3 regions of the Variovorax sp. 01N425 genome follow, and region 1 is predicted to be linked to each of the others. Evidence: riboswitches for the same ligand, from Rfam matches in the RefSeq annotation. Region 1 holds a riboswitch; each other region holds the start of a gene.

What was found. A riboswitch is a leader RNA that binds a small molecule or an ion and turns the genes downstream of it on or off. The one in region 1 is predicted to bind cobalamin.
Region 2: linked by a shared signal. The riboswitch ahead of AC1DSC_RS17215 (TonB-dependent receptor) and the one ahead of cobM (precorrin-4 C(11)-methyltransferase) in region 1 are both predicted to bind cobalamin.
Region 3: linked by a shared signal. The riboswitch ahead of AC1DSC_RS28180 (TonB-dependent receptor domain-containing protein) and the one ahead of cobM (precorrin-4 C(11)-methyltransferase) in region 1 are both predicted to bind cobalamin.

What each region holds. Positions count from the first base shown of each region.
Region 1 covers NZ_JBFTRJ010000006.1:215,732-218,994, reverse strand. The annotation lists gene AC1DSC_RS12885 (precorrin-8X methylmutase) at 1-184, opposite strand, end outside; gene AC1DSC_RS12880 (sirohydrochlorin chelatase) at 181-1,110, opposite strand; gene cobM (precorrin-4 C(11)-methyltransferase) at 1,107-1,952, opposite strand; cobalamin riboswitch at 2,112-2,375, opposite strand; gene AC1DSC_RS12870 (hypothetical protein) at 2,535-2,843, opposite strand; gene AC1DSC_RS12865 (tripartite tricarboxylate transporter substrate binding protein) at 2,940-3,263, opposite strand, start outside.
Region 2 covers NZ_JBFTRJ010000009.1:8,649-11,911, reverse strand. The annotation lists gene AC1DSC_RS17215 (TonB-dependent receptor) at 1-1,567, opposite strand, end outside; cobalamin riboswitch at 1,693-1,954, opposite strand; gene AC1DSC_RS17210 (HoxN/HupN/NixA family nickel/cobalt transporter) at 2,090-2,887, opposite strand; gene AC1DSC_RS17205 (nitrile hydratase accessory protein) at 2,884-3,231, opposite strand; gene nthA (nitrile hydratase subunit alpha) at 3,243-3,263, opposite strand, start outside.
Region 3 covers NZ_JBFTRJ010000020.1:18,303-21,565, reverse strand. The annotation lists gene AC1DSC_RS28180 (TonB-dependent receptor domain-containing protein) at 1-1,843, opposite strand, end outside; cobalamin riboswitch at 1,943-2,189, opposite strand; gene AC1DSC_RS28175 (hypothetical protein) at 2,261-2,485, shown strand; gene AC1DSC_RS28170 (cell division protein ZapA) at 2,482-2,814, shown strand; gene AC1DSC_RS28165 (sulfite exporter TauE/SafE family protein) at 3,097-3,263, shown strand, end outside.

The DNA of each region.
Region 1 (3,263 bases):
CGTTGAAGTCGAAGTCGGCGTTCGCATGGATCATGCGGCGCACCACGGGCCACTGGTCGGCCGTGTAGGCATGCGAGGCCACCTCGCGGTCGATCACCGCGAAGGAGTCGTGCTCGATGGCGCGGCCCGCCGCGGTGAGCTGCTCGGTGACGACGTTGGCCGCCGGGGCGTGCGTCGGCTTCATCGCAGCGCCGGCACCGCGTCGTGCGCATGGACGTGGCCATGCGCGTGGTCGTGATCGTGGTCGTGGTCGTGGCCGTGCGCCGCCGCATCGCCATGGTGGTGGCCGCCCAGCCCGTGCTCCACCGCAAAGTCGCGGAACTTGCAGCCGTCGCAAGGCATGAGCGCGGCCGGCGCGCCGCGCCGCAGGTCGTCCACGCGCTGTTCGAGCAGCGCGAAGATCTCGGGCTCGAAGCCGAAGTAGCGCGTGGAAACGAAACGGATCGTCGGGTACTGCGCCTTCAGGTGCTCGACCTGGCGCGCGATGCGTTCGACCAGCGTGCCGTTGAACAGGTAGTAGGGCAGCACCACCACCTGCTTCATGCCCAGCAGGCCCTGGCGCTGCACGGCCTTCTCCAGGCGCGGGTAGGTGATGCCGGTGAAGGCAAGGTCGACCAGCTCGTGGTCGGTCTCCTCCATCAGCCAGCGCGCCATCTTGGCCATGTCGCCATTGGCCTGGCGGTCCGACGAACCCCGGCCCAGGATCACCACGCCGGTGGTGGTCGGGTCGGGCATGTCGAGCGCCTGCATCGCGTCCTTGAGGCGGCGCTTGAGGATCGCGAGGATCGGATCGCAGGCCGTGAGGTGCGGCGCGTAGAGGAACTGCACCATCGGGTACTTGAGCCGGGCGCCGTCGATGGCCTGCGGCACGTCCATCTTCACGTGGCCCGCGGCATTGAGGATGAGCGGCACCACGATCACGCGCCGCGCGCTCTCGGCCGCGCGGCGCAGGCCCTCGCTCATCGTGATCTCGGAGAACTCGATGAAGCAGACCTCGATGCGCCAGCCCGGCTGCCGCTCGCGCCATTGCGCGGCAAAGGCCTCGATCTCGTCGTTGCCGGATTTTTCGCGCGAGCCGTGGCCCACCAGCAGAATGGTTTCGGAGTTCATGGGAGTTCCTGGCGCAGGGTTTGGACGGGAACGCTCGCGCGCCGGAAGCGGTGCGTGAAGCTCGCGTCGTAGAGCTTGGATTTGGCGAGCGTGGTCCACTGCCGCGCGCCCAGCGTGGGGCTGGCGATGATCATCGACTGGCTCGCGATGCGGGCCTCGCGGCACAGCGCCTGGATGGTCGCGACCGTGCCGCGCACGATCTTCTCTTCGCCCGGCCAGCTTGCCTTGTGAACCACCACCACGGGCGCATCGGGCGACCAGCCGGCGGCCGTGAGCGCGGCCGTGACCTTGCCCATCAGGGTGATGCTCAGGAAGATGCACAGCGTGCTGTGGTGCGCGGCGAGCGCCTCGAGCGACTCGCCCTCGGGCATGGGCGTGCGGCCTTCGACGCGCGTGAAGATCACGGTCTGCGTGACCTCGGGCAGCGTGAGGCTTTCCACCGCCGCCGCCGCCGAGGCCATGGCGGAGGACACGCCCGGCACCACGCCGATCGGCACGCCCGCCGCATCCAGCGGCTGCACCAGCTCGATCAGTGCGCCGTACAGGCCCGGGTCGCCGGTCTGCAGGCGCACCACGGTCTCGCAGCGCGCGGCCTGCGCGATCAGCCAGGCCGACATCTGCTCGAGCGTCATGTCCTTGCTGTCGGCAATGGCGCAGTCCGGCCGCGCCCAGCGCATGGCGGTTTCGCTCACGAGCGAGCCCGCGAACAGGATCGCCCCGGCGCGCTCGACGAGGCCGCGGCCCTTGACGGTGATGAGTTCCGGATCGCCCGGGCCCGCACCGACGAACCACACGGTTCCCGGCGTCGGCGCACTGCCTGGAGCGATGGCTCGCTTGTTCATGATGATGATTCCTCCGCGCCCGCCGCGCGATAGATGGTCGGTACGACCGGGCGGGGGGAGAGAAATCGGAGGGGCGCCAGTGGATGCGGTTCCGGCGGATGCACACCTGCATCGAGCCGGACGCCATGCGCCGCCCGCCGATCCTCGCCCACCGCAAGGTCATGCGCTGGTCGTCAGGCCGGTCTCCGGGCTCACGAGCGCAGAGCCATCGGCTCTGCAGCAAGACCACCTTCCCATGCCGTTCGCGGCACAGTGGCGCGGGACCGAATCCCGGGGTCTTGCTTCTTGACTCGTTTACCGTTGCGGGGGCAGCGTCGGCATTGCGCGGTGTTCTCTCCACCGCCGCGCACCGACTTCCCGTTTCACCCTGGCCACCCCGCCGTTTACACGGGGCGCCAGGACACCTGACAACGCGCGCAAAGTGTATCAGCCGCTTGCGGCGGGGCGGCGGGCGATCACCTGTCCAGGCCGAGACGCCCGCGCAGTTCCTTGCGGGCCGCGGCGAAATCGCCCTGGTACGCGGGGTTGTTCTGGATCAGAACAGCCGCGCGTCGGCATGGCTCCCGGGTCTGTGTGGGCAGATCAGCGGGCCGGCCGCAGCCGCAGGCCAACCAGGAGTTCGTTGTAGGACGCGGTCACTGCGGCGTTGCCAGGCAGGTAGCGTTCGAGCGCGGCGCCCAGCTCGTCCTGCTCCGAATGGTTCAGCTCGCTCGCCACGCGCCTGAACTCGGCGTGGTAGCAGGGCAGCATCAACGCCGCCGTGAGCGCGTGGACGTCGTTGCCGCGCGCAAGGCGCTCGTTGCACGCCGCGATGCTTCGATAGATGCCGAGCGCCTGCGCGACGCGGTCGTTCTTGCTGCTGTTCCTGCTGTTCCTGCTGTTGCTGCTCATCGCCGGCTCCTTGTGGCGCGCCGTGGTTGGCGCCGCAAGGCAACTCTAGGGACTGGCGAGCGCAGCGGGGAGTAACAAGATCGTCGTGAATCCGGCCTACTCGACCGCGACCTTCCCCTCCTTGACCAGCCTCGCGAACTTCGCCGTCTCCTCGCGGATGCGGGCCGCCATCTCGGCGGAGCTGTCGCCGATCGGGTCGGCGCCGATCGCGCGCATCCGCTCGGCGAACTCCGGCGACTTGATGATCCTGGCCATCTCGATGTGGAGCTTTGCGGTGATGTCCTTCGGCGTTCCGGCCGGCGCGAGCACGCCGAACCAGGTGCCGATGTCGAAGCCCTTGAGCCCGGCCTCCTCGAGCGTCGGCACCTCGGGCAGTACGGCGGAACGCTTGGCGGTGGTGACGGCCAGCGCGCGCAGCTT
Region 2 (3,263 bases), on a different contig from region 1:
AGACCGAAGTGTAGTGGTCGATCGCGAAAACCACACCCAGACGCGCCGATGTGGGCTTGTACCTCTGCGTGAACGATGCCCGAGCCCCGGTGTTGAGGTCCATGTTCTGGCGCTCCAGCTTCACGTGGTCCTGCCGCAAGCCGCCCACGAGGGTCAATCGCTCGCTGACGGACAGGGCATCTTCCATGAAGATAGACCCCGTCGGAATCCGTGCGTCGAAGATCGTGCGATTGCCGGCACCCGCGAACAGAGCGGGGTTCGCGGCAAAGTTGCCGTAGCGTCCCGGGATGGTGGCGAAGTCGCTCACCGAGAGCGCATTGTTGGCTGCGGTCGATCCGTTGGAGAAGTCGCGGTTGGAGGAAAAGTCGGTCTTCGTGTATTCAAGCCCCGCCACGAACCGGTTCTTCATTCCCCCGATCGGCGACGTGTTCGTGAGATCGAGCCGATCCGTGAGGATCTGGTGGTCGTGCGTGATACCGACCAGGTCGCGCACGATGCGGCCCGGGGCGGCGAAGGCAAAGGACTCCGAATTGCGCCATGTCCTGTCGGCCGTGTAGTAGGAAAGCTGGTTGCGCAGCTTCCATTCCGGCGCGATCTGCCAAGTCAGTTTGGCACGCGTCCAGAGGCTGTTCGCACTCATCTCGGCATCGTCGAAGTTGTAGTTGCGAAACGCGATGCCGCGATCGACCACTCGCCCGCTGGCGTCGCTGACGATGTCCATCGGCTGGAGCGCATAGGCACGCGGCACGAGCGGCGTGCCCTGGTAGGACAGCGCACTGTCCCTGGCGTAGTCCAGCGACAGATCGAGCGTGAGCTCCCGCGTCAATGCCGTGCTGAAGCCCATGGTGAGGTTGTCGTAGCGCTGCTTGTTGCGGTCGATGTACCCGTTGGTCTCCTGGTGGCTGTAGTCCAGTCGGAAAGCGCTGGCCTCGCCCACGTTGACACCCAGGCCGACGCCGGCCCTGGCCGTGCCGAAGCTCCCATAGGACAGCATGGCCTCGGCCCCGGGGTTGCTGCGGTCGGCTCGCTTGGTCACGAAGTTGACGGCCGCGCCGATGGCGCCTTCACCGTAGAGCACCGACGAGGGGCCCTTCAAGACTTCGATGCGCTCGTAGTTCCAGGTGTCCTGGGGACGGCTCACCATCGTCGGCACTGCAATGCGATCGCCGTCGAACAGATAGGTGATGAAACCACCGGTGAAGCCGCGCGTGGAGATCACCGATGGCGATCCGGGCGCTCCACCGGCCGTGATGCCCACGCCGCCGCGCAAGGCCTCCTCGAAAGTCCTTGCGCCACGCCGTTCCATGGTCTCCTGGCTGATAACCTCGACCGAAGCCGGCGTTTCCATGACGCTCAGGCCCAGCCTGCCGGCAACTTCGGTCGTTGTGGCCTGAAGCGCCGGCGCCTGATCCTGCCGGGGGGCCGTCACCTCGACCGGTCGCAAGCTCACTTGCGCCAGCGCAGACGTGCTGGCGAGCAGGGCGACAAGGCCCGGGATCGTGATGTGTTGGGTCGTGAAAGGACCGGAAACCCGGGGCCGGATCCCGAGCTCGGCAGGCTTGCGCATATGCTGTTCCTCTAGCCCGCATTCCCGCTGGGCTGTTCCAAGAGATACACGCTGCAATTGCACGAGCCGATGCCAACCCGGCACGCAGGTACCGAGCAGCACGGACAAACGCACTCCCGCAGCGTCCGAAGGCGATTGCGAAGGCCGGTATCCGGGCTCGCGGGTTGCTGTCATGCGCTTGCGCACAACAACAGAAGCCTCGCCTTCCCACGCTCGATTCAAGCGCAGTGGCTGCGAACACCCGCAGGTGCTCGCTCGAAACTTCTCTATCCGCTTACCGTTGCGGGGGCAGCGCAGGCATTGCGCGCCATCGGCGCGCGCACCTGCTTCCCGTTTAACCTCCCAAACCATTTCCGGCATGGGGGGCACCTTCGAACCGTGGCGGGGATCGCTCCAGCAAGGAGTGTTCTACCGACCGGGGCGGATTATAGGAAGCGCCGACGGCTCTGATGCAAAAATTGCAGACGGCCAATGTTGAGCAGGCCCTTGTGAGTTATCGCAATAGACCGGTGCAGGCACGGATCACGCGCGCCCGACCGACCAAGCCCAGACAACCAGCATCACCAGCACCAACGCAAGGCCGCTGAGCGAGAACGCGTTCTCGCCAAGTTCGATTGCCGGAAGCAGTGCCTTGCCGATGTTGTACGCAGCCACCGCGTACGAGATGCAGACGACAAGCCAGCCCAGCACTCGGCGGTAGCGGCGGGCAACATCCTGCCCGTCAGTACGGCGGTCAATGCTGCAGATCAGCCAGCCGTCCAGCGTGTCGGTGATGATCATGCCGGCGGTGAAGACCAACCCGGCTGCCATCGCTGCCGACAGGCCGCCGCCGCGGTGGCTGGCCACATATCCCCAGGCCGCCGCCTGGGTCGCCGTGTCGAACACCGTGGCGAACAATACGCCCGTCAGCACCACCGCCCACGGGCTGGCGTGCAGGCGCAGGCGCCGCGGAACCAGCTTCAATTTCCACCCGGCAGGCGCGAACGCAACATCGCGGCGTCGCAGGAGGTGCAGGTTCATCGTCCCGACCAGCACAAGCAATGCCGTGGGAATCCAGTCGAACACCGCCACCAGAGCCTCAGGCACATGCACGTCATGAGGGAGCTGGCTCACACCCGCTGCGATCGCGGTGACGAGCAGCCCGTGGCCGAGCGCGAACAGCGTGCCAATCCAGGGCGCATGGCCGTGGTGGGCACTGCGGTCCAGAGCCCGCCAAGTCAGTCCGTCGATACAGGCAATGTGGTCGGGGTCCAATCCGTGCCGCAGCCCCAGCGCGAACATCAGAACCAAGCCCGAAAAGGACAGCCACTCGGCGCTCATTCATGGCTCCGCAACGGCCGATCGACCAAGACCCGGGCCAGTTCGCCTTCAGTCACTACCTGCTGCCGCGCCAGAACCTGCAGCAGCGCCCCAAAGAACCGCTCGTAGTAGTCCCAAGGCGGCTGGGCAGCGCATTCAAGCCGTTCCCAGTCGCCGATCGATTCAATCAAGTGCTGGCGGAAGTCTTCCCAGTCGAAGTGCCCCTGCTTGGCCACGGCCAGCGTCAACCCGAAGAGCTGCCGTTGCCAGGCCTCTGCAAAGAACAGCTTGCCCTGGCTGCGCGGCGGCGAGTCGGCATGGCCCAGCATCTGGGAAGCCGCGTATTCCTCAAAGCGAGTGAACATGGCACGCTGCCTCAGGCCGCTGCAGGCGGCGA
Region 3 (3,263 bases), on a different contig from region 1:
GGGCCACCAGGCCGATGTCGCGCGTGATCTGCGTGCTGGCCACCAGGTTCAGCACGGTGTAGCCGCCCAGCGTGCGGGTGTTGGCCGCGTCGTCGAAGCGCTTGCTCGACGATTGCAGCTCGGCGCCCAGCGTCCAGCCGGCAATGCGCCAGTCGGCGCCCAGCGTGCCGTGGCGGCGCGCGCGGCGGGCCAGCAGGTGGTCGGTGTCGAGGTCGCGCGGGTCCTGGAAGTCGAGCGATGCGCGCAGGCTCACGTCACCGATGCGGTGCCCGCCCGACAGCGTCACGCCCTGGTAGCGGGCGCGCGCGGTGCTGGCATAGCAGCCGAAGCCGGAGCGGCAGTTGGTGGCCGAACCGTCGAACACGATCAGGTTCTCGACGCGGTTCTGGTAGACGACGATGCCCGCATGCGTGCCGCCGTCGGTGTACTGCAGGCCGAGTTCGACGTTGCGGCTCGACTCGGGCTTGAGGCTGGCCACGCCGTATTCGCTGAAGCGCTGGTAGAGCGTGGGCGCGCGGAAGGCGGTGCCGGCCGAGACGGTGGCGCGCAGGCGCGGCGTGATCGCGTAGCCGTAGGCGGCGCTGCCGGTGGCCTTGCCGCCGAATTCGCTGTCGTCGTCATGGCGCACATGCAGCTGGAGCGAATGCGCGCCCTGCACGAAGCCATAGCCGAGCGAGACCGCGTCCTGCGAGCGCTTGCTCGAGAGCAGGCCGCTGCTGATGGTGGGCGCATTCTCGAGCGCGTCTTCGCGGCGCTCGAGCGTGGCCGTCACCAGGTGCGGGCCGAAGCGGAATTCGTTCTGGAACAGGTAGCCGCGCAGATTGGTTTCGGTGCGGTAGAACGAAGGCTGGGTCTTGTAGACCGACTGCGAATCGGTGACCTGCACGCGCGTGCTGTAGATGTCGTTCCACTTGGCCGACCACGAGAGCCCGGCCGTGCGCAGCGTGTTGTTCGAGATGTCGTTCCGGAAGAGGATCGGCGGCTTGGTCCTGAAGCTCACCGGCGGGTCGTAGCCGGCTTCCATGTCGCTGTACAGCAGCGTGGCTTCCAGCCGCTGGTTCGGCGTGAGCTGGTAGCCCAGGCGCAGGTTGCCGGAATTGCTGCGGTAGCCGTCGCGGTCGGGGCTGGTGAAGCCGTCCTTGGAGGGCGTGCGCTTGTCCATCGGCAGCACGTTGAAGCCCCGGCTTTCCTCGTGCGCCGCGCCCAGCGAATAGTCGAAGGCGCCCGACTTGCCGCTCACGCCCGCCTCCGCCTTGCGCAGGCCGTGGCTGCCGAAGCCGATGCCCGCGTAAGGCGCCACGCCTTCTTCGCCGCGCCTGGTGAAGAGCTGGATCACGCCGCCCACGGCATCGGAGCCGTACACCGCGGCGGCCGGGCCGCGCAGCACTTCGATGCGGTCGATCTGCGAGAGCGGAATGCTTTCCCAGCCGGCACCGCCGGTCGATTGCGAATCGACGCGCACGCCGTCGACGTAGACGGCCGTGAAGCGGGTCTCGGCGCCGCGGATGTACAGGCTGGTGGTGTTGCCCACGCTGCCGTTGCGCGTGATCTCGATGCCGGGCAGGCGCGCCAGCACGTCGGCCACGCCGACCGCGCCGCTGCGCTCGATGGTCTGGCGGTCGACCACGGACACGTCGCCCACGAGGTCCGACAGCGGCTGCGGCGTGCGGTTGGCGGTGACCACGGTTTCGCCGAGTGCCGGCGCATCCTGCTGGGCATGCGCGACGGCCGGCAGTTGAAGCAGCGCCATGCCGCCGAAAGCAGAGGCCAGCGCGAGCGGCAGGCAGGCAAGGCGGCGGCGCGCAGGCGCACGGCCGAGGGAAAGGAAACCACAGGAAGTCATGAATGGAGCGAACGAACGTCTATGCCCGTCGCCGGCTTCCCCGCCGGCGCTTGGGCGCAATGGCTGCCTTGCGCGCCGAATCGAAAATCGATCGCGCATGCGGCAGCCGCCTTGTTGGCCGGTATCCGGGCTGGCAGTGCGACCCCACCGCCTTCCCAGGCGCCTGTTTCAGGGCACCCAGTGGCTTGATGGATGAGGTTGACGCTTGCGGCGTCGACTGCTTGACCGTTGCGGGGGCAGCGCAGGCGGCTTCGGCCCTGTTCCGTTTCCGGGGGCGTTCACTCCTGCTTCCCGTTGAACCGCGGCGTGTGAACCACGCCGCAGGCACCAACGCGCAGGATTTTAGGGCCTCGGCCAGCGCAGTAAGCCAAAAGTTGCGCCGCCTGCCGTCCGCCGGGGAAACTACAATCGCCAACCATGCCCGCCTCCAGCCCCATCGACCAGATCGCCGAGCGTGTGGAACGCCTGCTCGTGCGTCATGAAGAGGTGCAGCGCACCAATGCGCTGCTGCAGGAGCAGGTCGAAGCGCTCACGCGCGAGCGCGACGCGTTGAAGTCGCGGCTGGCCGCGGCCCGCACGCGCCTCGATGCGCTGCTCGAGCGGCTGCCGGCCGAACCACCTTCCCAAGATTCCCCCGCATGAAGCAGATTGAAGTTCAGATCATGGGCCAGAGCTATCTGCTCGGCTGCCCCGAAGGCGGCGAGGCGCAGCTGCGCGAAGCCGTCGAGCGCGTGGACGCGGCCATGTGCAAGATCCGCGATGCGGGCAAGGTGAAGGCGCGCGACCGCATCGCGGTGCTCGCTTCGCTGAACCTGGCTTTCGACCTGGCGGCCCAGCAGGCGGCCGCCGCGGCCGCGCCGCCTCCCCTGGCCGCGGCCTCCTCGGCAGAGGGCGGCGACGCCGATGCCAAGGCCGCCCAGCTCATTCAGAAACTCGATCAAGCCCTCGCGGGCGATGACCATTTACTCTGAGCGGAAGCACCCGGCCCGTCCGGGGCGTAAAATCCGAACTGTCTGCGGTGCGCGTCGGGCTTAATATTTCCTTGTTCCAATGCTCTCCGGAGCCGGGCTTGGTACATCGCTTGACGGGTGTGATCATCTCGCGTCAGATGAACCCGAAGTCTTGCTGCCCTCGCCCACCTGAACCCTGGTTCAGGATGCGGGTTCGGCGCCCACTTGCAGACACCTTTTTCCGTTCATACGGCCCCTGCATGCGCTGCACGGGGCCGTTGCTTTTTTTCAAGGCTCCGCTGCGTGACTTCCCTGCTCGACCCCCTCCTGATCGCCGAATTGGCCGCGCTCGGCCTGGGCACCGGTTTCCTGGCGGGCCTGCTGGGCATCGGCGGAGGGATGCTCATGGTGCCGTTCATCACGATCATCATGGGGCACCGCGGGGTGGCCTCCGATCTTGCCGTGAAGAT